DNA from 3 places in the Janthinobacterium sp. 1L-D-8-B-C4 genome. Region 2 is predicted to be linked to each of the others. Evidence: predicted binding sites of a transcription regulator. Region 2 holds the regulator's gene; each other region holds the start of a gene.

Region 1 (9,740 bases), on a different contig from region 2:
CGCAGCCACCGCAGGCCGTCCCCGCCTTCGTGCAGGATTTCAATGCGGCTATGGTAGTGGCGCCATCGGCCACCGCCGCGCACAGCGCACCTTTTGAAACATCATTGCACGAGCAGATCTGCGCGCCATCGGGCAAGGCGTCGACACCGAGACCCACCTTTTGCTGGCCATCGGCCTGCGGCAAGATCAAAAACTCGGGCGACTCGGGCAGCTCGATCTTGTTGAGCATCATCTGCAGCAAGGTGCCGTATTCGCTGGCGTCGCCCACCATCACGCCGCCCAGCAGGTATTTGCCGCAGTCGGAGACGACGATTTTCTTGTAGATCTGCTTGCGCTCGTCCATGAACTGGTAGGAACGGCTGCCCGGCGCATTGCCGTGCGGGTCGCCCAGACTGGCCACGTCCACGCCCATCAGTTTCAGCTTGGTGCTCATGTCGGCACCCTTGAACGACGCTTCGCCCTCTTCCTGCAGCACATGACGCGCCGCGATGCGGGCCATTTCGTAGCCGGGCGCCACCAGGCCGAATATCAGCCCGCCCCACAGCGCGCACTCGCCGATGGCGTAGATGTCGGGGTCGGAAGTAACGCAGCTGTCATCGATGGCGATGCCGCCGCGCGGCCCCACTTCCAGGCCGCAGGCGCGCGCCAGTTCGTCACGCGGGCGGATGCCGGCCGAAAACACGATCATGTCCGCTTCCAGGTGGCTGCCGTCGGCAAACTGCATGCGGTGCGTGGCGGCTTCGCCGTCGACGATGGCCAGCGTGTTCTTTTGCGTATGGACGGTCACGCCCAGCTCTTCGATCTTGCGGCGCAACACGCGCGCGCCGCCTTCGTCGACCTGCACCGCCATCAGGCGCGGCGCAAATTCCACCACGTGGGTGTCGAGTTTCAGGTCGCGCAGCGCTTTCGCGCATTCCAGACCCAAAAGCCCGCCGCCGATCACCACGCCGGTTTTCGACTTGTCGCCCCAGGCCAGCATGGCTTCCAGGTCTTCGATGGTGCGGTAGACGAAGCAGCCGTCCCGGTCCTTGCCGGGCAGCGGCGGCACGAACGGCGTCGACCCGGTGGCAAATACCAGCTTGTCGTAGGCCAGGATCTCGCCGGTGCTGACGGTGACGGTTTTTGCCGCCCGGTCGACCGCGATGGCGCGGGCATTGAGCTTCAAGGCCACGTTGCCCTGGTCGAAAAAGCCGGGCGCCACCAGCGACAGGTCTTGCGCCGATTTGCCACTGAAAAACTCGGACAGGTGCACGCGATCGTATGCCGGGCGCGGCTCTTCGCACAGCACCGTCACGGACAGGCGCGTATTGTTTTCCAGTGCGAGGCGTTCGAGGAATTTATGCCCGACCATGCCATGGCCGAGGACGACGATTTTCAGGGGGTGATTCATGCTGTTCTCCTCAGGCCGCAGCCATCTTCGATTCGGCCGCGCTGGTGGTAAAACGCACCGCGATCGCACACAGGGCCGACACCACCACCAGCACGCTCAGGATGATCAATGTCTGGCGGATGTCGCCCGTGCCCTTCATCAGGAAACCGGCCGCCACCGCACCGACATTGCCGCCGGCGCCGATAATCCCGGCCACGCCGCCCAGCGCCTTGCTGTCGATAAATGGCACCAGCGCGTAGGTGGCGCCGCAAGCCATGTGCGTGAACAGGCCGAACACCAGCATGGCAATCACGGCCCAGGTGACGCTGTCGACCTTGGCAAACCACAGCAGGCCGACGCCTTCGCCGATCATCAGCATGAACAGCAGGGTGACGCGGCTGTTCAGGTTGCCGCGCAGCGCCAGCTTGTCGGACATCCAGCCGCCCAGGGCGCGGGCAAACAGCGCCAGCAGGCCAAAGCTGCCGGCGGCCAGGCCGGCGGATTTGAGCGACAGGCCGAAATGGTCGACGTAGTAGACGGCGGCGATATTATGGATAAAGATCTCGATGCCGAAGCAGGCGCCATAGGTGACGAACAGCAGCCACACGCGGTAGTTGGCGCTGGCGGCCTTGAAGCTGGCCCACCCGCCCTTTTTGCCGCCTTCGATGGCGATGCCGGCCTTGCGCATGTCGGAGTAATTGCCTTGCGGGCAGTCTTGCGTAAAGCGCCAGTAGAGGGCCGCCATCACCAGCATCAGCACGCCCGGCACCAGCAGCGCTACGCGCCAGCCCATCGATTCGGACACGCCCAGCATCACCAGTGCGCCCAACATCAGCGGCATCAGCGCCTGCGCCGCACCGCCGCCTGCATTGCCCCAGCCGGCGGCGGCCGCATTGGCCGTGCCGACCACGCGCGGCGCGAACATTACCGAGGTGTGGTACTGGGTGATCACGAAACTGGCGCCCACCGCGCCGATGCCGAGGCGGAAGAACAGGAAGCTTTCATAGCTTTGCGAAGCGGCCACGCCCAGCACGGGAATCGCGCCCAGCAGCAGCAAGCCGGTATAGGTCTTGCGCGGGCCGTAGCGGTCGCACATGGGGCCGACGATCAGGCGTACCAGGATGGTGATGGCGACGGCGGCGATATTGATATTGGCCACTTGCGCCAGCGACAGGCCAAACTCGCCCTTGATGATGGGCATCAGCGGCGCGCAGGCGAACCAGGCGAAAAAGCAGACGAAGAACGCCATCCAGGTCAGGTGGAAGGCGCGCATGGGTGGCGTGGCGAGGGAAAAGAGCGTGATGCTGGTAGCTTTGCTGGCCATGATGGTTCCCGAAGTATCCCGTTAGAAAAACAAAAACGGCGCCCGCTCCCACCGATCACAAAATCAGTTGAGCGGACGCCGTTGTCCATGGTGGTCCGTCGTTGGACCGTTGTTTGTTCAGGGGATCGCCGTTGATCCGTATCTATCCTTTAGCAAACGCCGTGCCAGCTTTCACCAAGGGCTAGCCCTTGAAATGCAGGCCGTTTGCGCCCGCTCATGGTTTATCGCGGTGCAGCATTGCCACTTCGTGGTGCATGCACGGAACCGAAAGATGGCAGAGCTTGTCTAATCGTTATCGAAGTCATCCCTGTGGAGGCAATCATGGCCGGGCGACGGTATATGGTGGCAAGCTGGGCTTGTGCGCTGGTGTTGATCTCCTTGCCCGCGCAGGCGGCCGAACCGAAAGAACACAGCGAACTGGAAGCGACCGTGGAAGCGCCATTCCGGGCGGCACCGGCACAGCGCCGCACGCAGGCACGCACTTTTGTGGTTCGCCTGGAGCATCCCGATGGCGGCAGCGCGCACGCCGTCGACTGGAGCTTGAACCTGTCTGGTCCCGGTGCACAGGGGCTGCTGCGCCGCAGCTGGTCGGGACGGCAAGTGCTGGAAGGCGGCAGCGCCATCCTGCGCCTGCACTGGGATGGCCGCGGCGTTGATCGGCGCCGCGCGCCGGCAGGCTTGTACTCGCTTAGCCTGCTGGCCAGCAGCGGCGACGACACGGTAGAGCAGCAATGGCAGATCGCCGTCGACCGTGACGCACCCTCGGCGCCACGCATGGCGGCCATGTCCGCACCAGTGGTGGGAAGCACCTTCCCCTATCGCATCGTCCATGCCAACCTGCACAGCCAGACCCGCCACAGCGACGGCGGCGCCGCGCTGGACGCCTGCAAGGGCGCGCAGGAGCCGCAATCAGCGCCCTACGGCCCGCTGGACGCCTACCGCTATGCGCAACAGCATGGGCTGGACGTGCTGCTGACGTCCGAGCACAACCATATGTATGACGGCTCCGACGGTACCAACGCGGCGGCCGAACCGTTCGATACGATCGCGCTGTACCACGCCGGCCTGGCCGAAGCGGCCGCTTACACCGCGGCCCACCCCGGCTTCCTGGCCCTGTACGGCATGGAATGGGGCGTGATCAACAAGGGCGGCCACCTGAATATCTTCAACAGCGAGCAATTGCTGGGCTGGGAAAAAAATGGCCGTGGCGAACTGCTTGCCGAAATCGACACGCCGAAAGGCGATTACGCCGGCCTGTACACCCTGATGCGCGAGCGCGGCTGGCTGGGCCAGTTCAACCACCCGGCGCGCTCGGGCCAGTTCCTGGTGGGCGGCCAGCCGCTCGGCTACACGCCCGATGGCGACGCGGCCATGGTGCTGTGCGAGGTGATGAATACGTCGGCTTTTTCCACCAACGAGCAGGAAACGGAAACCCGGCGCAGCAATTTCGAAGCGGCCTGCAACCAGGCCCTGGCGGCCGGCTACCATGTCGCCTTCAGCAGCAACCAGGACAATCACTGCGCCAACTGGGGCGCCGCCTATGGCAACCGCACCGCCATCCTGATCGACCGCGACGCCGCCCTGTCGCGCGACAGCCTGTTCGAGGCACTGCGCGCGCGGCGCGTGTTTGCCACCATGGACAAGCATGGTCAACTGATCTTTACCGCCAACGGCAGGATGATGGGCGAGCGCTTCGACAACCAGGGCCCCTTGCAACTGGCCGTCAGTTTCAGCAATACGCGCGGGCGCCAGGCGGCAGCCATTGCCATTGTCCAGGGAGTACCTGGCGCCAATGGCAGCGTGACGGCCCTGTCGGACCAGGCCAGCATCAGCCTGACACCTGCACCCGGCCCCCACTTCTACTACGCGCGCATAACGCAGGACGACGGCAACCTGCTCTGGTCGGCGCCCGTGTGGGTCAACCAGCTGCCCTGAAAACTATGTGCGCCAGCAGACTGAAACCGTACGTCAACAGTGTTCTACTGCAACTATTGACCAGCTGCTTTGCTAGTCCTGTTAAAAAGGAACACCACATGAACAAGAAAATCCTCGTCTCCTCCCTGATCGCAGCCTTTATGGTTTGCAGCACCTCGGCCTTTGCCCAGGACCGCCATGACCGGAATGACAACAGGCAGCAACAGCACGACCAACGTGGCGATCACCACGATGACCGCCGTGACGACCATGCGCGCCCGAATGACGGCAACAACGGCAACCCGCACGCCCGCAACCGCGGCGTCGGCCCGCGCCACAATCTGTACAAGGGCAACCGGTTGCCGGCCGAATACCGCAACAGGAAACATGTCGTCAACGACTGGCGCGCCCGCCGCCTGAGCGCACCGCCACGCGGCCACCAGTGGGTAAAGGTCGATAACGACTATGTGCTGATGGCGGCTGCCACCGGCCTGATCGCGCAGATTATCCTGGGCAATTAACTCGGCGCCACCGCGCCGCCGTCACGCGCCATCAATTCGACCACCCAGTCGATAAAGACGCGCAGCTTCTTGCTGACATGGCGGTTTGGCGGGTACGCCAGGAACAAGGGCATGGGGTCGACCGTCCATTGTTCGAACAGGGGCAGCAGCTCGCCCCTGGCCACATGCGGGCGCGCCATATAGTCCGGCAGCCACAGCACTCCCAGCCCCGCCACCCCGGCCGCCAGATAAGCATTGCCGTCGTCGATCGACAGCACATGCTGGCCCTCGATCCTGACGCTCTTGCCCTCGTGGTGCATCACATACGGAAAACCGTTGCCAGTGCGCGCCCAGCGAAAGCGCACGATGCGGTGCGCGCTGTCCTGCAACTCCAGCGGATGCAAGGGCGTGCCGAGCCGTGCCAGATAGCTTGGCGCCGCATACACGCCCAGTTGCAAGTCGGCGATCTTGCGCGCCATCAGCGACTGGTCGGCAAGTTCCCCACCGCGTATCACGCAATCGACATTGTCGCCAATCACGTCGACCATGCGGTCGCTGGCGCCCATGTCGAGCACGATATCGGGATACAGCGCATGAAAGCGCGGCAGCGCCGGCACCAGCAGCAAGGCGGCCAGCGGACTGGGCACGTCGATCCGCAACGGGCCCCGTGGCAAGGCGGCTGCATGCGGCAAGCTCGTTTCGATTTCTTCCAGCGTATCGAGCACCTGCACGATGCGCTCGTAATAGGCGGCGCCGTCGGCCGTCACATTCACCTTGCGCGTGGTGCGGTTCAACAGTTTCAGGCGCAGACGCGCTTCAAGCTGCTGCACCAGCTGCGTCACGGTGGTGCGGCTCATATTGAGCGTCGCGGCCGCCTTCGTGAAACTGCCCGTCTCGACCACCCGCACGAATGCCTTCATCGCATCAAACCTGTCCATATGCCCCTTTGTCAGCCGATTGTTTGGATTATACAAATAGTCCAGGCCGGTCTTGCCGCTTTATCCGCAATCGATTGATGGCTACAGTGTTCCTCAGGCAGCAGCTTCGCTGCATCAAACAAGGAAACCCCATGAAACGCGACGTCATCTTCCCCCCGGGCCGCCAGGCCCTGTATGAAAAGAACCGCTATTCGCCCGCCGTGCGCGCCAACGGCCTGCTGTTCGTCTCAGGCCAGGTCGGCAGCCGCGAAGATGGCTCGCCCGAACCCGAACTCGAAGCGCAAGTGCGGCGCGCCTTTGACAACCTGAACGCCATCCTTGCCGCCGCCGGCTGCACCTTCGACGACGTGCAGGACGTCACCATCTTTATCGTCGACCCGCAGTCGAACTTCCAGCGCATCTGGGATATCGTGCAGGCCGACTACTGGGGCGTGGCGCCGCATCCGACCGTGACGGCGGTGGGCGTGACGTGGTCGTATGGGTTTGACTTCGAGATCAAGGTGGTGGCCAAAATACCGACCTCAAATAGCTGACCGAAATAGCTGATCGACACCGACGGCTGCATGCCGTACTGCCGGACCAATCCCACGATCATTCCCGCCAGGAATAAACGCTATGCCACGCACCGGGCTACCCCGCCCGGTCAAAAACGCCCAGAGTAGAGCTCAACCAACCACAGGAGCTTTACATGAACACCATCACCGTCCCCACCGCAGCCAGCGTTTCCCCAGCCAACCAGGCCATCTTCGCACAGCTTGAAAAAGGCCTCGGCATGGTGCCGAACCTGTACGCCACGCTGGCGTATTCCGAACATGGCCTGGGTAATTACCTGGCGCTGCAAAACGGCAAAAGTTCGCTGAGCGCGAAGGAGCGCGAAGTGATCAATCTGGTGGTCAGCCAGGTCAACCAGTGCGTCTACTGCCTGGCGGCCCACACTGCCTTGGGCGGCATGGTCGGCTTCAAGCCCGAGCAAATCATCGAGATCCGCAAGGGCGGCGCCAGCTTCGATCCGAAGCTGGACGCGCTGGCGCGGCTGGTGAGGAGCACGGCCGAGCACCGCGGCCACGCGGCGCAGGAGACGGTGGACGCGTTCTTCGCCGCCGGCTACAACGAAGGCAACCTGGTCGACACCGTCATCGTCATCGGCGACAAGATCATCACCAACTACCTGCACGCGCTGACCCAGGTGCCGGTCGATTTCCCTGCCGCCCCAGCCATCTGAACAAAGGAGCGCCATCATGACACTGCAAGCAAAACTGGACGCGTTCAAGGCTGACTTCAAGGGCGGCAAGGCGCCGTATTTCGCGCCGCCGGAGATCCATCCGATCATGGAGCGGGCCACCGCCGAACTGATCGCCTCCGGCCAGGCAGGGCGGGCCCTGCAAGCGGGCGACAAGGCGCCCGCCTTCACTCTCGACGATCCGGAAGGCCAGCCCGTGTCCTCGGCCGAGCTGCTGGCAAAGGGACCGCTGGTGATCAGTTTTTATCGCGGCGTCTGGTGTCCGTACTGCAACCTCGAATTGCAGGCGCTGCAGGAAACGCTGCCGCAATTCGTGGCACTGGGCGCCAGCCTGGTGGCCATCTCGCCGCAGGTGGCGGCCAACAGCCGCAAATCGCAGCGCCAGAACAAGCTGGGGTTCCCGATTCTCGGCGATCCGGAAAACGCCGTGGCGGCCGCGTTCGGCCTGCGCTTCACCCTGCCCGGCTACCTGGTCGATCTCTACAAGATGCTGAAGAACGACCTGCCCGCATTTAACGGCGATCCGAGCTGGACCCTGCCGATGCCGGCCCGCTACGTCATCGCCCAGGACGGCACCATCGTGTACGCCGAGGTCAACCCCGACTACACCTTGCGCCCCGAGCCGGCCAGCATGCTGCCCGTGCTGCGCCACCAGGCCCGCGCCGCCTGAGCCCTGACGCCTCGTTATTACATGGCCGGCCCCGCGCCGGCCTTTTCCTGCGGGCTGGCCAAGTCGTTTGAGGCCAAGGCCGCATCGGCCACATGCGCCTGCATGATGTGCTCGACGAAGGCGGCAAACGCGCGCGCCTTCGCGCTGGCGAGCCGGCCGGACGGGTACACGGCCCACAGGTCGATCGCCGGCAACTCCCAGTCGGTCAGCACGGCCCGCACCTGGCCACTGGCCAGTTCCGGCGCAAACATCCATTCCGAGCCAATGGCGATGCCCATGTCGGCAAAGACGGCGGCGCGCACGCCCTCGGCCGCGCTGACGCGCAGCCGGCCATTGACGGCCACCGACACTGCCGTGCTGTTCTGGCGGAACGACCAGCTGCCGCTGCCGCCGTTGTCGTTTCCATACACGACGGCGGCATGCGCGACCAGGTCGGCCGGCACCAGCGGCACGCCGCGGGCGGCCAGATAAGCGGGCGTGGCGACGACCAGGCGCCGGCCGCGGGCGATGCGGCGCGCCGTCATCGAGGAGTCGCTCAGCTCGCCCATGCGCAGGGCCACGTCGATGCCCTGTTCCAGCAGGTCGATATGGCGGTCATCGAGCACCACGTCGATATCGAGCGCGGGATGGGCGTCGAGAAAGGCCTTGATGTGCGGCACCACATGCAGGCGCGCGAAGGTGACGGCCGCGCAGATGCGCAAGCGGCCGGCCAGATTGGCCCCCGAGCCGCGCGCCGCGTCGTCGGCCTCGTCAGCCTGGGCGATGGTGCGGCGTGCGCCCTCTAAAAAATGTTGTCCCGCCTCGGTCGGCGTCAAACCGCGCGTCGAACGCAGCAACAAGCGCGTGCCCAGGCGCTGCTCAAGCTGTGCGATCGATTTCGAGACGGCCGGCTGGCCGACGCCGAGGCGCTTGGCGGCGGCCGAAAACGAGCCCGTCTCGACCACGCACACATAGGCTTCCATCAAGGACAGTCTATCCATTAATTATTCCTCAAAGGAATTTAGCATAGCGTCATTGCGCCGTTACTGGCAAGCCGGCCCGCAATTTCGCCATGCGTCAAATGAGCGGCAGCCGCAGATTCTGCGGCCATCGTCCATTCCAGCAAACAATATTGGAAAAACATGGTTTTTCCTCGCCAGGCGCCCCCGGCCTCTGGTTCCGGCCGGCAATCCATGGCAACATGGCTGCGCCGTTTTGACAAGCAAAGCTGCGCAACCGACCATCGTCAAGGAACCTGTCCATGTCTTTTTATCGCAAGTTTGCCGGCAGCATGCTGCTCGGTATGGCCGCAGCGGGCGTCGCCCATGCGCAAGCGCCTGGTGCCGCCGCCGCGTCCAATCCCCCGACCGATCCGCTGCAATGGCTGGAAGAAGTCGCTGGCGAAAAGCCGATGGACTGGGTGCGCCAGCACAACGCCGTCAGCCTCGAGGAACTGGAAGGCAAGGCTTCCTTCCCTGCGCTGCAGGAACGGCTGAAAACCATTCTCAACTCGAAAGAGCGGATTCCCTACGTCAGCAAGGAAGGCGATTATTACTATAATTTCTGGCGCGACGCCCAGCATGTGCGCGGCATCTGGCGCCGCACCACGCTGGCGCAGTTCCAGCTGCCCGAACCTGCCTGGGAAACCGTGATCGACCTCGATCAGCTGGCCGCCGGCGAGAACGAAAACTGGGTCTGGGGCGGCGCGTCCTGCCTGTATCCGAAAGGCGAACGCTGCCTCGTTTCGCTGTCGCGCGGCGGCGGTGACGCCAAGGTGGTGCGCGAATACGACGTTGCCAGGCGCGC
Region 2 (9,740 bases):
ATCAGTTCGCGCGTGGTGCGGTTGTCGTCGGCCACCAGCAGGCGCAACTGGCCCAGGGCCGGTTTGCGGCGCTCTTCGTTTGGCTGCGCCAGTGCTTCGAACGGCACGCTGAACCAGAAGCGGCTGCCCTTGCCTTCGCTGCTGGCCACGGCGATATCGCCGCCCATCATGTGGATCAGATGCTTGCTGATGGCCAGGCCCAGGCCAGTGCCGCCGAAGCGGCGCGTGATGCTCTGGTCGCCCTGCGAAAAGGCGGTAAACAATTGTTCCTGCTGCTGCGGCGTCATGCCGATGCCGGTGTCGCGTACTTCAAAGCGCAGCCAGGCCTGGCCGGGCGTTTGCTCGGCCAGGCTGACGGCCACCACTACTTCGCCGCTGGCGGTAAATTTGATGGCATTGCCGGCCAGGTTGACGAGGATCTGCTGCAGGCGCTGGGCGTCGCCCACCAGGCGGCGCGGCACGTCGGGCTCGACCGCGATCGCCAGTTCCAGTTCCTTTTCGCCGGCATTCATGGTCATGGTGGTGGCCAGCGTGTTCATCACTTCATCGAGATCGAATTCGACCGGCGACAAATCCATGCGGCGCGCCTCGATCTTGGAAAAATCAAGCACGTCGTTGAGGATGCCCAGCAGCGACTGGCCGGCCACGCGCACCATGGTCAGGTATTTGCGCTGCTCGGTATTGAGTTTGGTGTTACCGAGCAAATACACCATGCCCAGCACGGCGTTCAGCGGCGTGCGGATTTCATGGCTCATGTTGGCGACAAAGTCGCTCTTCGCGCGGTTGGCCGCTTCGGCGCGGTCGCGCTCGTCTTCGAGTTCGGTCGCGCGTGCTTCCACTTCCTGCTGCAATCGGTCGCGCTCGCTCATCAGGCCGTTGAAGGCCGCCGTCAGTTCGCCGATCTCGTCGCGCTGCTCGACCGGCAGCGGCGTGAAGCGCTGGCCGCTGCTGCGCAGCGCCAGCAGGGTGTCTCGCAGGCGCACCAGCGGCGACAGCAGGCGCACCGTGACCCAGCCCAGCACCAGCGCCGCCAGCAGCGAGGCGCAGGCGCTCCACAGGATCAGCCGGTACAGCACGCCGTCAAACGGCTCGAAGGCGTCATCGACCGGCAGCGAGGCAGCCAGCAGCCAGTTGACCGATTTCAGGTGCTTGAAGCTGTTGACGGCTTTCACGCCGCGGCTGTTGGTGCTGACCATGCTGCCTTCGCCGCCACGCGCGATCAGCGCGCTGGTGGCGGGGTTGGCATTGTCGGCGCGCGGCTGCAGCAGCTTGGCCGGATCGGGATGCAGCACGTACAGCGGCACCTTGCCCTGCGTCAGGATGAAGTAATAGCCATTCTTGCCCACCTTGGCCGTGCGCAGGTCGCCCAGCAGGTTGTCCTTGTACAGGCGCAGCACGCCGATCACGATGCCGGCCACCTCGCCATTGGCGCCGATCACCGGCGCCACCATCTGCACGATGGGCAGGCCGCTGGACTTGCCCAGCATCGGTTCGGTAATCATGGGCTGGCGCGTGCGCATGACGGTGCGGAAGTAGTCGCGGTCAGCCACTTCGACACCGCTGCGTCCCGGCACTTCGGGCACGTCGCTGACCACTTTGCCATGCGCATCGAGCACCAGCACGTCGTCGAACAGGGCCAGCATGGCGCGCTGCTCATGGTACTGGCGCAGCTGGGCCGGCTGTGCCATCAGCGCGGCGGGCTGGCGGCGCGCCGTTTCGCTGATCACGTCAAGCAGCATGCCAAGCTTGTCGTCGAGTTCTTCGGCGGTGCGTTCGATCATGGCCGTCTGCTGGCTCAGCAATACTTTGGTGAAATCGTCGCGCATGCGCTGAACCTGCACCAGGGTCACCAGGGCGATCATGGCGATCGAGGTCAGGCTGGTAGCCAGCGCGACTTTTGCTTTAATGCCCAGAGGCTTCATCATTTCCTTATCCTTGGCAAACGGGCAGGCGGCACAAGCGTGCTGCGAGAGATGCTATCAGGAATTCTCCTATCAATACATCAACTTGGCAAGCATGGGCTTGTGGCGGCGTTGCCATGAAAATAAATGCAGAAAGTGATTTAAGCATCGCATTTCGCCGAAATTGGCACATTGCCTCTGCAGATACAGTAAACTCGTTGTTGTATTTTCTAAAAGGATGCCCATGTCACAAGAGCTGTTGTCTCCAACCTTGCCCCCCGTGAACGTGGAAGCGTTGCGTGCGCGCTGCGCCACCTGCAGCATGCACCAGCTGTGCCTGCCCATGGGGCTCGACGTGGGTGACATGGATCGCCTTGATCAGATCATCGGCCGGCGCCGCAAGGTGGTGCGTGGCGCCTCGCTGTTCCGCATCGGCGATTCGTTCCAGAACCTGTACGCGATCCGCCTGGGCCACTTCAAGACCTACCAGATCAATCCCGGTGGCGAAGAGCAGGTGACGGGCTTCCAGATGGCCGGCGAACTGTTGGGCATGGACGCCATCAGCACCGACCGTCATCATTGCAATGCGGTGGCGCTGGAAGACAGCGAAGTGTGTGAAATTCCATTTTCCAGCCTGGAGCAATTGCTGGGCAATATGCCGACCCTGCTGCGCCATTTCCACCGCATGATGAGCCAGGAAATCACGCGCGAGCAAAGCGTGATGCTATTGCTGGGCAATATGCAGGCGACCCAGCGCTTTGCCGCCTTTATCGTCAACCTGGCGTCGCGCTATGAAGCGCGCGGCTATTCGAGCAGCAAGTTTCAATTGCGCATGTCGCGCGAGGAAATCGGCAACTACCTGGGCCTGACGATCGAAAGCATCAGCCGCCTGCTGTCGAAATTCAAGAAGGAAGGCTGGCTGAGCGTCTCGAACCGCGAGATTGAAATCTTGCAGCCTGCCAAGTTGAAGGCGATTACAAACGGTACTGACACCTGCAAGTAATTACAGTTCGTTGTCGGCGTGGATGGTGATGTCGCGCTGGGCCGGCCAGGCCCAGATGCCCGACAGGCGCCATACGCGCTGCTGGTCTTCCACCAGCACCTGCCAGCGGCTGCGCTCGAGCATCGGCAGCGACACTGAAAAATTGCCGTTGGCATCGGGCTGCACCATCAGGCGGATATCTTTTTCCGGCAAGGTGGCATGCGCCAGGTGCAGCAGCAAAGGCTGCCGGTAAGCCTTGCCGAAGCTATGCACGGAACCGGTGATGCGCGACTGCGCCACATCGTAGGCCAGGCTGGTATCCATCGCCAGGTCGCTGGCGACCGTGTCGCGGCGCAAGTCCTGGTTGATCGCCTTGCCTTGCTTGTAGTAGTCGCCCACCACCAGCGCATCGGGCTGCGTGAACGCGATATACCCCATGAAGCTGCCGACGACGACCGACAGGCCGGGGCCGATCATCAAGAGCCACGGCCAGCGGTGCTTGTACCAGGGATCGACGGGGGCTTGCAGTTTGGCGGTCTTGGACATGGTGTTTCTCCTGATTCAATATGGCGCCAGGCAAGGCCCGGCGCCGCTTCCTGGTTTAACGCGGCACGATGAATACCGCGCTTTCGCGCACATGCAATGAGGGATCGTCGATCGATTGCAGCGTGATCTGGATCTTGTTCGAACCCTTCTCGCCGACGCCGTGCGGCACGCGCAAACGCACCGGCCAGCCCAGCGTTTCGGTCGGCTGCAGGGTCACTTCCTCGCGCGTCAGCAGGGCCAGGCCGGGCAGGCCCGACACGGCGATCCGGAAGTGCTGCTGCTCTTCCGAGGTGTTCATGATCTGCAGGCGATACACGTTTTCGATCATGCCATCTTCCACTTCCCGGCCCATCGAACCGCGGTCGCGGATCACGTCCATTTTCAGGGGCGTGCGCAGGAACAGCGAGGTGCACACGGCGATGATGATCAAGGCCAGGATCGAGGTGTAGATCAGCACGCGCGGGCGCATGGCGCGCCGGCGGATCTGCTGCGAACTGAAGTTGTTTTCCATCGCATGGTCGGTGCTGTAGCGTATCAGCCCGCGTGGCCGTTCGACCTTGTCCATCACGCTGTTGCAGGCGTCGACGCAGGCGGCGCAGCCGATGCATTCATACTGCAGGCCATTGCGGATATCGATGCCGGTCGGGCACACCTGCACGCACAGGGTGCAGTCGATGCAGTCGCCCAGTTTGGCTTGCGCGCCGTCCTTGGCCGCTTTCTTGTTCAGCGCGCCACGCGGCTCGCCGCGTTTTTCGTCGTAGGTGATGATCAGGGTATCCTGGTCGAACATGGCGCTCTGGAAGCGCGCATACGGGCACATGTATTTGCATACCTGTTCGCGCAGCCAGCCCGCGTTGCCGTAGGTGGCCAGGCTGTAGAACAGAATCCAGAACCATTCCCAGGGCCCGAAATTGAAGGTCCGTACTGCATGCACCAGATCCTGGATCGGCGTGAAGTAGCCGACAAAGGTAAAGCCGGTCCACAGGGCGATGGCGCCCCAGGCCAGGTGCTTGGCAACCTTCTTGCCGGTCTTGCGCACGGAAGGGCCTTGCCGGTCGAGCGCCATGCGCGCGCTGCGCGTGCCTTCGATCTTGCGTTCAACCCACAGGAAAATTTCCGTGTAGACGGTTTGCGGACAGGAAAAACCGCACCATACCCGCCCGGCAATCGCCGTGACCAGGAACAGCAGATACGCCGCGATGATCAGCAGGGCCGCCAGATAGATGAAATCCTGCGGCCACAGCACCACGCCGAAAATGTAGAACTTGCGCGTGGTCAGGTCGAACAGCAGGGCTTGCCTGCCGTTCCAGTTGAGCCACGGCAAGCCGTAGAACGCCAGCTGGGTGAGCCACACGCATACCCAGCGCCATGTTGCATAGCGCCCTTTGGCCTCGCGAGGGTAGATCTGCTCGCGGGCCGCATACATCTTGATGACTTGGGGTTCCATTTGCTTACTTCACAGGAACCGCAGGCTGGGGGTTGGAGAGGCTCCAGATATACGCCGACAGCACATGCACTTTCGACTCGCCAAGGAAGTCACCGAAGGCGGGCATGGTGTTGTTGCGGCCCTTGCGGATGGTTTCCATGATGGTGTCGGCACTGCCGCCATACAGCCAGATCCTGTCGCTCAGGTTCGGCGCGCCGAGTTGCGCGTTGCCCTTGGCATCGGCGCCATGGCAAGCCATGCAGGCGCCGAACTTCGATTTGCCCAGCACCGATTTGACCGGGTCCGAGGTCGAACCCGACAGGCTCAGCACATAGTGCGCGACATTCTCCACATCCTGCTCCGAACCGAGGGCGGCGCCCATCGGCGGCATGATGCCGTTGCGGCCATGCAAGATGGTGGTCTTGATGATGTCGGGATCGCCGCCGTACAGCCAGTCCTTGTCGGTCAGGTTCGGAAAGCCCTTGTTGCCGCGGGCGTCCGAACCATGGCACTGCGCGCAGTAGGTCAGGAACAGGCGCTGGCCGATGGCGTTGGCCTGCGGGTCGGCGGCCACGGTTTTCAGGTCTTGCTTCAGGTACTTGTCGAACAGGGGACCGTAGTCGGCTTCCGCCTTTTTCAGTTCCTGCTCGTACTGGCCCGACGATTTCCAGCCCAGCTTGCCCGCATAGGTGCCCAGGCCCGGATACAGGAACAGGTAGGCCAGCGCGAACACGATGGTGATATAGAACAGCCACATCCACCAGCGCGGCATCGGCGTATTGAGTTCCTTCAGGTCTTCGTCCCACACATGGCCGGTGGTGCCGTCGGCCGGGGCGCCCGGCAGTACCGTCACCTTCGACTGCGAGTACAGCAGCACGCCGCAGCCGATGATGCCCAGCAGGGACAGCACGACGATGTAAATATTCCAGAAACCACTGGTAAAGTCAGACATGGCCGCGCTCCTCTTTTGCCGCTCCGGCATCGGCCGGATAGTCCAGCGCCTCGTCGGCGAACGGCAGGTTGGCCGCCGCGGCGAAGTCCTTGTTGCTGCGGCTGAAAGTCCACCACAGGATGCCAACAAACGTCGTAAAGGAAACCACCGTCATGACGCTGCTGGCGCTGTCGAACAGGTTCTCGATTGCCATGCTAATTCCTCGTTTTGATTAATGTGCCCAGGCCTTGCAGGTAGGCCACCAGGGCGTCTTCTTCCGTCTTGTCCTTCAGCTGCTCGGGACCGGCCTTGATCTCTTCCTCGCTGTACGGCTGGCCCAGGCGTTTCAGGGCGCGCATCTTCGGCACGATGTCTTCCGGCGCCAGCCTGGTTTTCGCCAGCCATGGGTAGGACGGCATGTTCGATTCCGGCACCACGTCGCGCGGATTGTTCAGGTGCGTGCGGTGCCATTCGTCGCTGTAGCGGGCGCCGACCCTTGCCAGGTCGGGACCGGTACGCTTGGAACCCCACTGGAAAGGACGGTCGTAGACGAACTCGCCGGCCACCGAATAATGGCCATAGCGCTCGGTCTCGGCGCGCAGCGGACGTATCATCTGCGAGTGGCAGTTGTAGCAGCCTTCGCGCACGTAAATGTCGCGGCCAGCCAGGCGCAGCGGCGAGTACGGTTTCAGCCCGGCGATCGGCTCGGTGGTGCTCTTCTGGAAGAACAGGGGCACGATTTCAACGGCGCCGCCGACGCTGATCACCAGGGTGACCAGGCCGATCAGCAGCCAGGGGTTTTTTTCAATCCATGCATGTGAGAATTTCATTTGCTTTCGCTCCAATCAGGCGTGCGCCACGGTCGGTTCCGTGCGGTGATCCGTGTTCAGTTCCGGGATGCGTGCGACTGGCACTTTGGTGCCGCGCAAGGTCATCCAGGTGTTGTAGCCCATCACGCACATGCCAGCCAGGTACAGCAGGCCACCGCCCACGCGCACCACGTAGTACGGATAGGTTGCCTTGACGCCTTCGACGAAGGTGTAGGTCAGGGTGCCGTCCGGATTGACCGCGCGCCACATCAGGCCCTGCATCACGCCGGCGATCCACATTGCGGCGATGTACAGCACGATGCCGATGGTGGCGACCCAGAAGTGCACGTCGACCAGGCGCGTGCTGTACATTTTGGTCCGGCCGGCCACGCGCGGCAGGATGTAGTAGATCGAACCCATGGTGATGAAGCCGACCCAGCCCAGAGCGCCCGCATGCACGTGTGCCACGGTCCAGTCGGTGTAGTGCGACAGCGAGTTGATGGTCTTGATCGACATCATCGGGCCTTCGAAGGTGGCGATGCCGTAGAACGACAGCGAGACGATCATGAATTTCAGGATCGGATCGGTGCGCAGCTTGTGCCAGGCACCCGACAGCGTCATGATGCCGTTGATCATGCCGCCCCAGCTTGGCGCCAGCAGCACCAGGGAAAACACCATGCCGATCGATTGGGTCCAGTCAGGCAGCGCGGTGTAGTGCAGGTGATGCGGGCCGGCCCACATGTAGGTGAAGATCAGCGCCCAGAAGTGGACGATCGACAGGCGGTACGAGTACACAGGGCGCTCGGCCTGTTTCGGGATGAAGTAATAAACCATGCCCAGGTAGCCGGCGGTCAGGATGAAGCCCACCGCGTTATGGCCGTACCACCATTGGATCATCGCGTCCTGCACGCCGGCATAGGCCGAGTAGGATTTGGTAAACGAGGCCGGCATGACGGCGCCATTGACCACGTGCAAAATCGTCACGGCCAGGATATAGGCACCGAAGAACCAGTTGGCCACGTAGATATGCTTGACCTTGCGCTTGATCAGGGTGCCGAAGAACACGATGGCGTAGGCGATCCAGACAACGGCGATCAGGATCGAGATCGGCCATTCGAGCTCGGCGTATTCCTTGCCGCGCGTCAGGCCCATCGGCAAGCTGACGACCGCGCACAGGATCACCGCTTGCCAGCCCCAGAAGGTAAAGGCGGCCAGCTTGTCGGAAAACAGGCGTACCTGGCAGGTGCGTTGCACCACGTAGTACGAGGTGGCGAACAGGCCGCAGATACCGAACGCAAAAATGACCGCATTCGTGTGCAGCGGACGCAAACGGCCGTAAGTGAGCCACGGTATGTCGAGGTTCAGGGCGGGCCAGGCCAGCTGGGCGGCGATGATAACGCCGACCAGCATGCCGATGACGCCCCATACCACAGTAGCGATCGCGAATTGCTTCACGATCTTGTAGTTATAGTTTAGCGATTGATCCACAAAGACTCCCTGGAATGTCTATTTATGATGGTGGCCAGAGGTTAAGTGTTTGAGGTCTAAAAAACTTTGATGTGGATCAAAATTCCCCAGATGAAAGATGGGTAGTGCGGCAGCACCAATTATTTACTGATCTCGGTAAAAAAATGGCCGTAAAAGATCCCTGCAAGCGCGCCGTGGCGTTGGCATGGCAAGCGCGGCCGCGCCATGACAGCAAGACAAAAATCATGATTTCTCACCAATGTTGTGCTGCCGCCGCACCGCATGGTGCGGCGCACAAAATAATGCGACAAAAAAGTGCAATTTGGCATATAAAGTTGTTTTGGAATAAATTTTCCATATTTAATTTGCTGGCCCGCTTTTTGCATGCGCTTTAATTCAAAAAGGAGGGCATACCCATGGCAAATCCACAGGCAATCGTCGAGCTCACGCATCAGGTCCGCAAGCTGGCGTCCAGCAAGATCGGGGACATCAATGACATCAACCGCGAGGCCAACTTCCTGGCGCTCAATGCACTGATCGAGGCGGCGCGAGCGGGCGCCGCCGGGCGCGGCTTTGCCGTGGTGGCAAACCAGGTCAAGCAGGTCTCGCAGCGCATCGGCGAAGTCACCGAAAGCCTGAACCAGGAACTGGTCGGTTCGCTCAGGAGCCTGACCGAACTGGGTGACCTGATGATCGGCCGCATGCAGTCGCATGAAGGCCAGCGCTGCGCCGACCTGGCCCTGAACATGATCGACATCATCGACCGCAACCTGTACGAGCGCTCGTGCGACGTGCGCTGGTGGGCCACCGACTCGGCGCTGGTGTCATGCCTGGCCAACACCAGCGCGGCGGCCAGTGAACACGCAGCGCAGCGCCTGTCGGTGATCCTCGACAGCTATACCGTCTACAAGGATATCTGGGTAGTCGATGCCGACGGCACCATCGTGGCCAGCGGGCGTGGCGCGCAGTATCCGGTGACCAGGCGCAACGTCTCCCGCGCGCCCTGGCTCAAGGCGGCGCTGAACACCGCCAGCGGCGAAGACTATGTGGCCGCCGATGTCTGCACCACCGCGCTGCTGCATGGCGCCCAGGTGGCAACCTACGCCACGGCGATCCGCGAAGGCGGCGCGACGCATGGCAAGGTGCTCGGTGCGCTGGTGATCTTCTTCGACTGGATGCCGCAGGCGCAGGCGGTGGTCAAGGGCGTGCGCCTGACGGACGCGGAATGGTCGCGCACGCGCTGCATGATCCTCGATTCCTCGTTCCGCGTGCTGGCCAGTTCCGATGGCGAGGGCGTGCTCAGCGAAGTGTTCCCGCTGCATCCGGAGCAGCGCCGCGCCGGCTTCTACCGCGACGGCGACATGACGGTCTCTTTCGCCGCCACGCCGGGCTACGAAACGTACAAGGGGCTGGGCTGGTATGGGGTGGTATGCCAGCGTGCCGATGCCCGCAGTTGATCTCGCTTAATATGTTTATGAAGCAACGCCGTACAGTGGTAAGTCCCGCCACTGCAAAGGCTTGCCATGCCCGATGCCGACCGCAGCAAGCCGCTTGATGATGCCGCCAATTATGTCGTAGGGCGCTTCAGCGGCACCTGCCTCTACAGCCACAGCCTGCTCACCTGCGTGCAGCAGATGCCGTCGCCCGGCATCGTCATCTTCGTGCATGGCGTCAATTC
Region 3 (9,740 bases), on a different contig from region 2:
TTCCGGCCCCTTGCGGATGGTTTTCAGCATCAGCTTCATTTCGATCACCAGCAGCACCGTATAGATGGCGGCAAAGCCGGCGATGGTGATCAGCAAGGTCGTCACGCCCAGGTTCGACACCGCCACGGCGGTCGGCAGCACGCCTTCGATGACCCACGGCTGGCGGCCCACTTCGGCCACGATCCAGCCCGCCTCGGCGGCCACCCACGGCAGCGGTATGGCGAACACGGCCACTTTCAGCAGCCAGCGGTGGGCGTCCAGGGTGCGGCGCACCGACAGCACAAAAAACGTTCCGGTCAGCAAGATGAAGAACATGCCCAGCCCAACCATCACGCGGAAGGACCAGAACAGGGACGGCACGGACGGCACCGTGTCTTGCGCGGCCCTGGCGATCTGCTCTGGCGTGGCCAGGCGCGGATCGTCGACATAGCGTTTCAGCAGCAAGGCGTAGCCGAGCGACGGGCCTTTCGATTCGAACATGGCGTTCGCCTCTTCCGGCACCACGCCGCCGGGCGGCACGGCGCGGATGGTTTGCAGCGCGTCATAGGCCTTGATGCCGTCGCGTATCAGCAGTTCGCCGCGCTCGACCAGTTGCGCGAGGCCGGGAATTTCGGTATCGAGTGAACGCGTGCCGATCAGGCCCATCACCATCGGGATATGCAGCGCATAGTGCGTTTCGCGCGCGGCCTGGTCGGGAAAGCCGATCGCCGTGAAGGCCGCCGGCGCCGGTTCGGTTTCCCACATCGCCTCGATGGCGGCCAGTTTCATCTTCTGGTGTTCGGACGCCAGGTAGCCGCTTTCATCACCGAGCACCGCCACCGACAGCGACGCCGCCAGGCCAAAGGCGGCGGCCACCGTCATCGAACGCTTGGCCAGCGGCACGTGGCGGCCCTTGAGCAAGTACCAGGCCGACACGCCCAGCACGAAGATGGCGGCCACCGTATAGCCGGCCGACACGGTGTGCACGAACTTGGCCTGCGCCACCGGGTTGGTCAGCACGGCGCCAAAGTCGGTCACTTCCATGCGCATGGTTTGCGGATTGAAGGCCGCGCCGACCGGGTTCTGCATCCAGCCGTTGGCGATCAAGATCCACAAGGCCGAAAAATTCGAGCCAATGGCGACCAGCCAGGTGGTGGCCAGATGGCCGCGCGCGGACAATTTATCCCAGCCAAAGAAGAAGATGCCGACAAAGGTCGCTTCCAGGAAGAAGGCCATCAGGCCTTCGATCGCCAGCGGCGCGCCGAAAATATCGCCCACATAATGGCTGTAGTAGCTCCAGTTCATGCCGAACTGGAATTCCATCACGATGCCGGTGGCCACGCCCATGGCGAAGTTGATGCCGAACAGCACGCCCCAGAATTTGGTCATGTCGCGCCAGATGGTGCGGCCCGTCATCACGTAGACGGTTTCCATGATGGCGAGGATCACTGACAAGCCGATGGTCAGCGGAATGAAGATGAAGTGGTAGAGCGCTGTCAGCGCAAATTGCAGTCTTGATAGTGCAACAATATCGAGGTCCATAGGTGTTCCTGTTTGTTCCCTTAGGTGTATTTCATTAAAACAACGGTGCTGCAAACTTGTTAATCGGCCCGCAGGCTGCCGAGCGCCTGCTCAAATTCGGCCGTGCCGCGCCGCGCTTCGGCCACGATGCGGCCGTGGCGCAGTGTCACCAGGCGGTCCGCCAGCTGCGCCTCGCGCCGCAGATGCGTGGCGATCAGGAGGCTGCGTCCGGCGCTGCGCCCGGCCAGCCTTTGCAGCACGTCACGCGCGGTGCCGGCGTTCAGCGCCTCGGTGGCTTCGTCGAGCAGCCACAAGGGCGAGTCGTGCAGGAACAGCCGCGCCAGCGCCAGGCGGCGCGACTGGCCGCCCGACAGGCCCAGGCCGCCCTCGCCCAGCGGCGTGTCGAGGCCCTGGGTGAGCGCACGCACTTCCTGCGCCAGGCCCGCCGCCTGCAAAGCCTGCCACAGGCGCGCATCGTCGGCACCGGGGTCGGCCAGGCGCAGGTTGTCGCGCAGGCTGTCCTGGAACAGTTCGGTTCTTTGGGTAAACAGGCAGGCGCGCGGCGCGCTCACCGTGCCGGAGAGCGCCGTGATTTCACGCGCCGCCAGCGCCAGCAAGGTCGACTTGCCGGCGCCGCTGGGGCCGATCAGCGCCACCTTTTCGCCGGGCGCCACCACCAGACTCACGCCATGCACGACGGCCGCATGGCTGCCGGCATGCATCGCGCTGACCTGCTGCAGGCGCAAGCCCGCCGTGGTGGTCGGGACGGCTGGCACCGCTGGCTCTTCTGCGCGCGGGTTCAGGCGGCGCAGCGCCAGCAGCATGCGCCCCGCTTCCAGTGCGCCACGGCGCAGGCCGGCAAACGGTTCCATCGCGGTCAAGGCCAGCAGCACGGCCAGCGCCGCCGCCGGCACGCCGATCTGTTGCTGTTCGACCAGCGCGGCGGTGGCCAGCAGCACGCCGGCCAGAGTGAGGCTGCCAACGGCGCCATAGGCGGCGCCGGCGTTGGCGTCCAGGCGCTGCAGCGCAATATCGGTAGCCGCCAGCGACCGGTCGAGCTGCGCCAGGGACTGGCACTCGGCGGCGAGGCGCCCGGCCATCACCAGGTCGGTCTGGCCGGCCACCAGGTCGATCGCGGCCGAGCGCAGTTTTTCCATGTTTCGTGCACGCAGCGCGGCATGGCGGCGCGCGCGGCGCAGCACATGCCAGCCGATGGCGCCGCCGCTGATCAATAGCCAGGCGGCAAACACCAGGCCCAGCGTGATATCGAGGAATGCCAGCGCCAGGCCGGCCAGCAGCGCCGCGCACACGGCCGAGAACACCGGCACCAGCAGGCGCAGGTACAAGGCTTCCAGCGCGTCGATATCGGCCGTCAGGCGAAACAGCATTTTGGTCGGCTGGCGCAGCAAACGGCTGCCGGCGGCGGGCAGCGACCAGCGGCGAAACAGGCGCACGCGGATGGCGGCCAGCGCGGCGAACGTGGCGTCGTGCGTGACCAGGCGCTCGGCATAGCGGGTGCCGGTGCGACCGATCGCCAGCAGGCGTATGCCGGCCGAAGGGGCAAACACATCGAACGCCAGCGCAGTGGTGCTGGCCAGGCCGGCAAGCGAGGTGGCGGTAATGAACCAGCCGGACAGGCCCAGCAGCGCCATGCCGGCCACCACTGTCAGCGCTGACAGGGCCGCGCCCAGCAGCATTTTGCGCGGCTGGCCCAGCAACAGCTGGCGCAACAGGGGATTGCGTATCAACGACGTTTTCATGCTTGCAGCTCCCGGGTTTGCACGCCCAGCAGCACGCGGCGGGCCAGGCGCGCCGCCAGAACCGGATCATGCGTGGCGACGATCATGGTCTTGCCTTGCGCCAGGGCCAGCAAGGCGTCGGTCACGCGCGCCGCCGTTTCGCTGTCGAGGTGGGCCGTCGGCTCGTCGACCAGCAGCAGATCGGCGTGCGGATGGATGGCCACGCGGGCCAGCGCCAGGCGCACCGCTTCGCCGCCGGACAGGCCTTGCGCGCCGTCGCCCAGCATCACGCCAGGCTGCGCCTGGGATACCGTGGCCAGTTCGGCCAGGTGCAGCGCGGCGCCAACGCCGGCGGCGTCCGCCCCGGCGCGGCCCAGGGTCACGTTGTGGCTGACGGAGGCGGCAAACACGTGCGGCCGCTGGCCCATCCAGGCCATGCGCTGGCGCAGGCCCGCAACCGTGGCGTCGTCCAGCGCCACATCGCCAATCCGGATGGCGCCGCCATCGGCCGGCAGCAAGCCGGCGATCAGCGACAGCAAGGTGGACTTGCCGGCGCCGCTGGCGCCCAGCAGGGCCACATGTTCGCCGGGCAGCACCTGCAAATCAAAACCGTCAAACAGCGCTGCCTCGCCGGGATGGGCAAATTGCAGCTGCTGCAGTTGCACGGCCGGCGGCGTGGCGTGCGCAATGGCAACGGCAATCGCAGGCGCGCCCCCGCCCGGCATGGCGACGCCGCCATCGGCCAGGTCGGCCAGAGCGGCCAGGCCCGCCTCGCCGGCCGCCTTGTCATGCCAGACCGCCGCCAGTTCGCGCAGCGGCTCGAAAAAGGCCGGCGCCAGCAGCAGGATAAAGATGCCTTCACCCAAGCTGAGCTTGCTGCCCCAGCTGCCGAAGTTGAAGGTGCCCAGCAACGAGAAACCGATATACGCCGCCACCATCGCCAAGCCCAGCGCGGAAAACAGTTCCAGCACCGCCGACGACAGAAAGGCAATGCGCAGCACGGCCATGGTGCGGCGGCGCAGGGATTGTGCGCTGGCGTCAAGCCGCTCGGCGGTGGCGTCGACGGCGCCCAGCGCGCGCAAAGTCGCCAGGCCGCGCAGCCGGTCCAGCAAAAACGCGTTCATGCCGCCCATTTCCACCATCTGCGCGCGGCTGGCCGCTTGCGCGCCGATGCCCACCAGCGCCATGAAGACAGGAATCAAGGGTGCCGCGACCAGCAGCACCAGCGCGGCAAGCCATGACAGCGGCGCGATGGCGGCCAATATCACCAGCGGCACCAGCAGCACTTTCCAGCGCGTGGGCTGGTAGCGCACCAGATAGGGCACGATGGCTTCGGCCTGCTCGGCGATCACGCTGGCGGCCTGGCCCGACTGGGCCCGCTGGCGGTCCAGCGGCGAGCGCTGCGCCAGGGCCAGCGCCACCCGGTCCCGCAAGGCCGACAAGTGAACGCGCGCCGCCGCATACATGGCGCGCGCGCCCCATGCCTCGCCAGCGGCGCGCAGCACGCCCAGCAGCAGCACTGCGGCGGCCGGCAATACTGCCTCGCGCCAGCCCGCGCCGGCCGTCATCGCCGCTATCGTCCCGGCCAGCAAGGCCGCCTGCGGCAGCCATAAAAGCGCGGCGCCGCCCTGGATGACGCTGGCAAGACGGGGCAGGACGAAACGCGGCAAGGCAAGAGGCGTGGTGGACATGACAGATTTTTCGTTTGCTAGAACTTCTTGAGTTTTCAGTAATTTCTGTAAATTCGATTTTTTGTATAATACTGCGAAACGTGACAAATATCAATTGACCCGCTGCAAATAGAGTGCAAAACTTCCAGATAATTATGAAAACTCACCATATTGAAATGACGCCGCTGATCCTGACTTTCGTCAGCCATTTCGGCGAGATGGGCAGCCGCTGGGGCTTCAACCGCACGGTGGGCCAGGTGTATGCCCTGCTGTTCGTGTCGGAACAGCCGCTGCATGCCGATGAAATTGCCGAGCATCTGAGCTTTTCGCGCTCGAACGTCAGCATCGGCCTGAAGGAATTGCAGGGCTGGGGACTGATACGGCTGACGCGCATTCCGGGCGACCGGCGCGAGTATTTCTCGTCGCTGGGTGACGTATGGCAAATTTTCCGGGTGGTGGCGGCCGAACGGCGCCGTCGCGAAGTGGCGCCAACTTTGACGGTGCTGCGCGAATCGCTGATGGCACCGGCCAATGAACCGGGCGACAAATATGCGCAGGAGCGCATGCGCGAAATGTATGAACTGGTCGACCTGGCCAATACCTGGTTCGACGACCTGCAGCGGCTGTCGCCCGAATCGATGGCGCAACTGATGAAGATGGGCGCCAAGGTGCAAAAGCTGTTGAATGCCAAGGATCGCCTGTTTGGCACCGGCAACAAGAAGGAACAGGAAGAAGAGTAGAGACTGAAAATCCATGCGGATGCGCGAGCGCATCGAGGGCCAGCGATCGCTGGTCCGCCCAGAGGGAATCGAACCCCCATTCACGGTTTAGAAGACCGTTGTCCTATCCGTTGAACGATGGGCGGAAAGGTGCAGTATTTTAACTGATGCAAAGGCAGGATAGCCTATCCCTGCCAGCAATGAAAAACGGGCTGTCATTTCTGACAGCCCGCTTTATGACTTTGGTCGGAGTACAAGGATTCGAACCTTGGACCCCCTGGTCCCAAACCAGGTGCGCTACCGGGCTGCGCCACACTCCGAAGACAAGATAATAAGGCCTGGCAACAATTTCGTCAATTGCCAGAGGCAAAATAGATGGAAATAACTATCGCCCTTCCCTGTGAGGCCGGCACTACATGGCCAGCTTGTCGGCGATGCGGCGCGCCATGCTTTCCGCCTTCGCCGCATCTTTCGCTTCGACCATCACGCGTATCAAAGGTTCCGTGCCCGAAGCGCGTATCAGCACGCGACCGGTGTCGCCCAGCTCGGCTTCCACCCTGGCGGTCTCTGCCACCATGGCGGCGTTCTGCTGCCAGTCGGTACCGGGCGCCACGCGCACGTTGATCAGGGTTTGCGGGAACAGCACCAGTTCGGCGAGGCACTGCTGCAGGTTCTGGCCACTGCGCTTGAGCGCCGACAGCACTTGCAGCGCCGACACGATGCCGTCGCCGGTGGTGTGCTTGTCCAGGCACAGCAGGTGGCCCGAGCCTTCGCCGCCCAGGATCCAGCCCTTTTCCTTCATCACTTCCAGCACATAACGGTCGCCCACCTTGGCGCGCGCAAATCCGATGCCCTGCTGCCTGAACAACACTTCCAGCGCCATATTGGTCATCAGGGTGCCGACGGCGCCAGCCACCGCGCCGGTTGCCAGGCGGTCTTTCACCATCACATACAGCAGCTCGTCACCGTTATACAGGCGGCCAGTGGCGTCGCACATGATCAGGCGGTCGGCGTCGCCGTCGAGCGCGATGCCGAGGTCGGCGCCGTGCTCGACAACAGCGGCAGCCATCGCCTTGGTGGCAGTGGCGCCAAAGCCGGCGTTGATATTGAAGCCGTCCGGTTTGTTGCCGATGGCAATCACTTCCGCGCCCAGCTCATGGAATACGTGGGGCGCGATATGGTAGGCGGCGCCATGCGCGCAATCGACGACGATCTTCAGGCCATGCAGGTCCAGCTCGTTCGGAAACGTGCTTTTGCAAAACTCGATATAGCGCCCCTGTGCATCGTCCAGGCGCTTGGCGCGGCCCAGCTTTTCGGAGGGCACGCAATCCATCGGCAGCTCCAGCGCCGCTTCGATTTCCTCTTCCAGGCTGTCGGGCAGCTTGGTGCCCTGGCCGGAAAAGAACTTGATGCCGTTGTCATGGTAGGGATTATGCGAAGCGGAAATCACCACGCCGGCCGTCAGGCGCAGCGCGCGCGTCAGGTAGGCGATCGCCGGCGTGGGCACCGGGCCGGCCAGCAGCACGTCGACGCCGGCGGCAGCCAGGCCCGCTTCCAGCGCCGCTTCCAGCATGTAGCCGGAAATGCGCGTGTCCTTGCCGATCAGCACGGTCGGGCGCACCTTGGCGCTTTGCGACTGGGCCAGCACCTTGCCGGCCGCGTAGCCGAGGCGCATCACGAAATCAGGAGTGATCGGGGCCGTGCCCACCAGGCCGCGGATGCCATCGGTACCAAAATACTTGCGCGTCATATTGTTCTCTTTTTGTTGTTTATCATAAATCTTACTAGGTCAGCTTGCCATTCGCCAGACCTTCAGCGCATCGACAGTTTCAGCAACATCATGCACACGCACAATTTCGGCGCCTTGCGCTACCGCAGCAAGCGCGCCGCCGATGCTGCCTGCCAGGCGCTGCTCCACCGGGCGGCCGGTAGCGGCGCCCAGCATCGATTTGCGCGACAGGCCGGCCAGCACCGGCAGGCCCAGCTCGCCGCGCAACTGCTTCGTTGCGCGCAGCAAGGCGTAATTCTGCTCAACCGTCTTGCCAAAGCCAAAGCCGGGATCGATGCACAGGCGCTCGCGCTCGATGCCGGCGGCCATCATGGTATCGACCCGTTCACGCAAAAAATCCGTCACTTCGCGCACCACGTCGTCGTATTGCGGCTGATCCTGCATGGTTTCGGGCACGCTTTGCATGTGCATGATGCACAGCGCGCAGTCGCTGTCTTTCACGGCCTCGATGGCGCCGGGGGCGCGAAAACCATTGATATCGTTGATCATGTCGGCGCCGGCCAGGATGGCCTCGCGCATCACTTGCGGCTTGTAGGTGTCGACCGATAAAGGCTTGCCGCAGTCACGCAGCGCATACAGCACCGGCATCACGCGCTGCAGTTCGTCCGCCAGCGGCAACGGCGGCGCGCCAGGGCGGCTCGACTCGCCGCCGATATCGATGATGTCGGCACCGTCCGAAATCATCTGCTCGGCGCGCGACAGGGCAAACTCCAGGTGCTGGAACTTGCCGGCGTCGGAGAACGAGTCAGGCGTGATATTGAGGATGCCCATGACCAGGGCGCGCCTGCCCTGCTCTTGCGCCTGCAGCTGGAAGCCGAAGCGGCCGAATTGTAAATAGTGTCGCATGTGAATCTGTGTGATCGGAAAAAAGAGGGAAACGGTAACAAAAAAGGGCAAGGATTGCTCCTTGCCCTTTTCTTGTCATTGCCGCCTGGCCAAGTATCAGCAGGCAGCGACGATCAGGCTGGCGCCGTCACGTTCGGCGAGATGCCACCGGCACCGCTGTCGCCAGCGTTGCGGCGTGGCGGGATGACTTTTGGCGGACGCGGCTCCAGGCCGGCCATGATGTCGTTGATCTGCTCGGCGTCGATGGTTTCCCATTCCAGCAGGGCCTTGGTCATCATTTCGACCTTGTCGCGGTTGCTTTCCAGCAGCTTGCGCGACAGCGCATATTGCGTGTCGAGGATGCTGCGGATTTCGGCGTCGACCTTTTGCTGGGTCGCTTCCGAGATCGTTTTCGTGGCGCCACCGAAGAAACCTTCGTTTTCGCTGTCTTCATAGACCATCACGCCCATGCTGTCGGACATGCCGAAGCGGGTGACCATCGAGCGGGCGAGCTTGGTGGCGCGCGAGAAGTCGTTCGAGGCGCCGGTCGACATTTGTCCGACGAAAATCTCTTCGGCGATACGGCCGCCAAACAGGATGGAAATTTCTTCCAGCATCTTGTCCTTGTAGGCCGACAGATTGTCGTGTTCCGGCAGCTGCCAGGTCAGGCCCAGTGCCCAGCCACGCGGCATGATGGTGACCTTGTGTACCGGGTCGGCTTTCGGCAGCAACTTGGCAACTACTGCGTGACCGGACTCATGGTAAGCCGTATTGCGGCGCTCTTCCTCGCGGATGATCATCGACTTGCGCTCGGGACCCATGTAGATCTTGTCTTTCGCGTCTTCGAAGTCGCTCATTTCCACCAGGCGCTTGCTGCGGCGCGCGGCGAACAGGGCAGCTTCGTTGACCAGGTTGGCCAGATCGGCACCCGAGAAACCAGGCGTGCCGCGGGCCAGGATGTCGGCCTTGACGTCGGTGCCGATAGGCACTTTGCGCATGTGCACGTTCAGAATCTGTTCACGGCCGCGGATATCGGGCAAGCCTACCGACACCTGACGGTCGAAACGGCCCGGGCGCAGCAGCGCTTTATCGAGCACGTCGGCACGGTTGGTGGCGGCCACGACGATCACGCCGGAGTTCGCTTCAAAACCGTCCATCTCGACCAGCAACTGGTTCAGGGTCTGTTCGCGCTCGTCGTTGCCGCCGCCGGTACCGGCGCCACGGTGACGACCGACCGCGTCGATCTCGTCGATGAAGATGATGCAAGGCGAGTGTTTCTTGGCGTTTTCAAACATGTCACGCACGCGGGAAGCGCCCACGCCGACGAACATTTCAACGAAGTCGGAACCCGAGATCGAGAAGAACGGTACCTTGGCTTCGCCGGCAATCGCACGTGCCAGCAGGGTTTTACCGGTGCCCGGAGGACCGACCATCAGCACACCGCGTGGAATGCGGCCGCCCAGTTTCTGGAATTTGCTCGGGTCCTTGAGGAAGTCGA

Evidence for each region. Region 2 encodes FNR, which switches genes on or off when oxygen is low (the NO sensors DNR and NnrR bind a similar motif). Its sites were predicted from a motif close to TTGATNNNNATCAA; they were not measured.
Region 1: the regulator FNR is predicted to act here: its motif matches at 2,825-2,838, upstream of AC0Z42_RS27330 (CehA/McbA family metallohydrolase).
Region 3: the regulator FNR is predicted to act here: its motif matches at 5,011-5,024, upstream of cydD (thiol reductant ABC exporter subunit CydD).

What each region holds. Positions count from the first base shown of each region.
Region 1 covers NZ_JBXAVX010000021.1:53,387-63,126, reverse strand. Annotated here, with positions in the region: gene nirB (nitrite reductase large subunit NirB) at 1-1,390, opposite strand, end outside; gene AC0Z42_RS27335 (MFS transporter) at 1,401-2,693, opposite strand; gene AC0Z42_RS27330 (CehA/McbA family metallohydrolase) at 3,015-4,628, shown strand; gene AC0Z42_RS27325 (RcnB family protein) at 4,727-5,128, shown strand; gene AC0Z42_RS27320 (LysR family transcriptional regulator) at 5,125-6,045, opposite strand; gene AC0Z42_RS27315 (RidA family protein) at 6,177-6,578, shown strand; gene AC0Z42_RS27310 (carboxymuconolactone decarboxylase family protein) at 6,734-7,267, shown strand; gene AC0Z42_RS27305 (peroxiredoxin-like family protein) at 7,284-7,955, shown strand; gene AC0Z42_RS27300 (LysR family transcriptional regulator) at 7,973-8,935, opposite strand; gene AC0Z42_RS27295 (prolyl oligopeptidase family serine peptidase) at 9,196-9,740, shown strand, end outside.
Region 2 covers NZ_JBXAVX010000014.1:61,170-70,909, reverse strand. Annotated here, with positions in the region: gene AC0Z42_RS21960 (HAMP domain-containing sensor histidine kinase) at 1-1,925, opposite strand, end outside; gene fnr (fumarate/nitrate reduction transcriptional regulator Fnr) at 2,146-2,904, shown strand; gene AC0Z42_RS21950 (FixH family protein) at 2,905-3,429, opposite strand; gene ccoG (cytochrome c oxidase accessory protein CcoG) at 3,485-4,876, opposite strand; gene ccoP (cytochrome-c oxidase, cbb3-type subunit III) at 4,881-5,807, opposite strand; gene AC0Z42_RS21935 (cbb3-type cytochrome oxidase subunit 3) at 5,800-6,000, opposite strand; gene ccoO (cytochrome-c oxidase, cbb3-type subunit II) at 6,002-6,616, opposite strand; gene ccoN (cytochrome-c oxidase, cbb3-type subunit I) at 6,632-8,083, opposite strand; gene AC0Z42_RS21920 (hypothetical protein) at 8,155-8,457, shown strand; gene AC0Z42_RS21915 (methyl-accepting chemotaxis protein) at 8,479-9,519, shown strand; gene AC0Z42_RS21910 (T6SS effector phospholipase Tle3 domain-containing protein) at 9,586-9,740, shown strand, end outside.
Region 3 covers NZ_JBXAVX010000003.1:582,694-592,433, reverse strand. Annotated here, with positions in the region: gene AC0Z42_RS08635 (cytochrome ubiquinol oxidase subunit I) at 1-1,521, opposite strand, end outside; gene AC0Z42_RS08630 (amino acid ABC transporter ATP-binding/permease protein) at 1,581-3,260, opposite strand; gene cydD (thiol reductant ABC exporter subunit CydD) at 3,257-4,930, opposite strand; gene AC0Z42_RS08620 (GbsR/MarR family transcriptional regulator) at 5,065-5,649, shown strand; tRNA gene AC0Z42_RS08615 (tRNA-Arg) at 5,700-5,774, opposite strand; tRNA gene AC0Z42_RS08610 (tRNA-Pro) at 5,872-5,948, opposite strand; gene glmM (phosphoglucosamine mutase) at 6,041-7,378, opposite strand; gene folP (dihydropteroate synthase) at 7,418-8,263, opposite strand; gene ftsH (ATP-dependent zinc metalloprotease FtsH) at 8,377-9,740, opposite strand, start outside.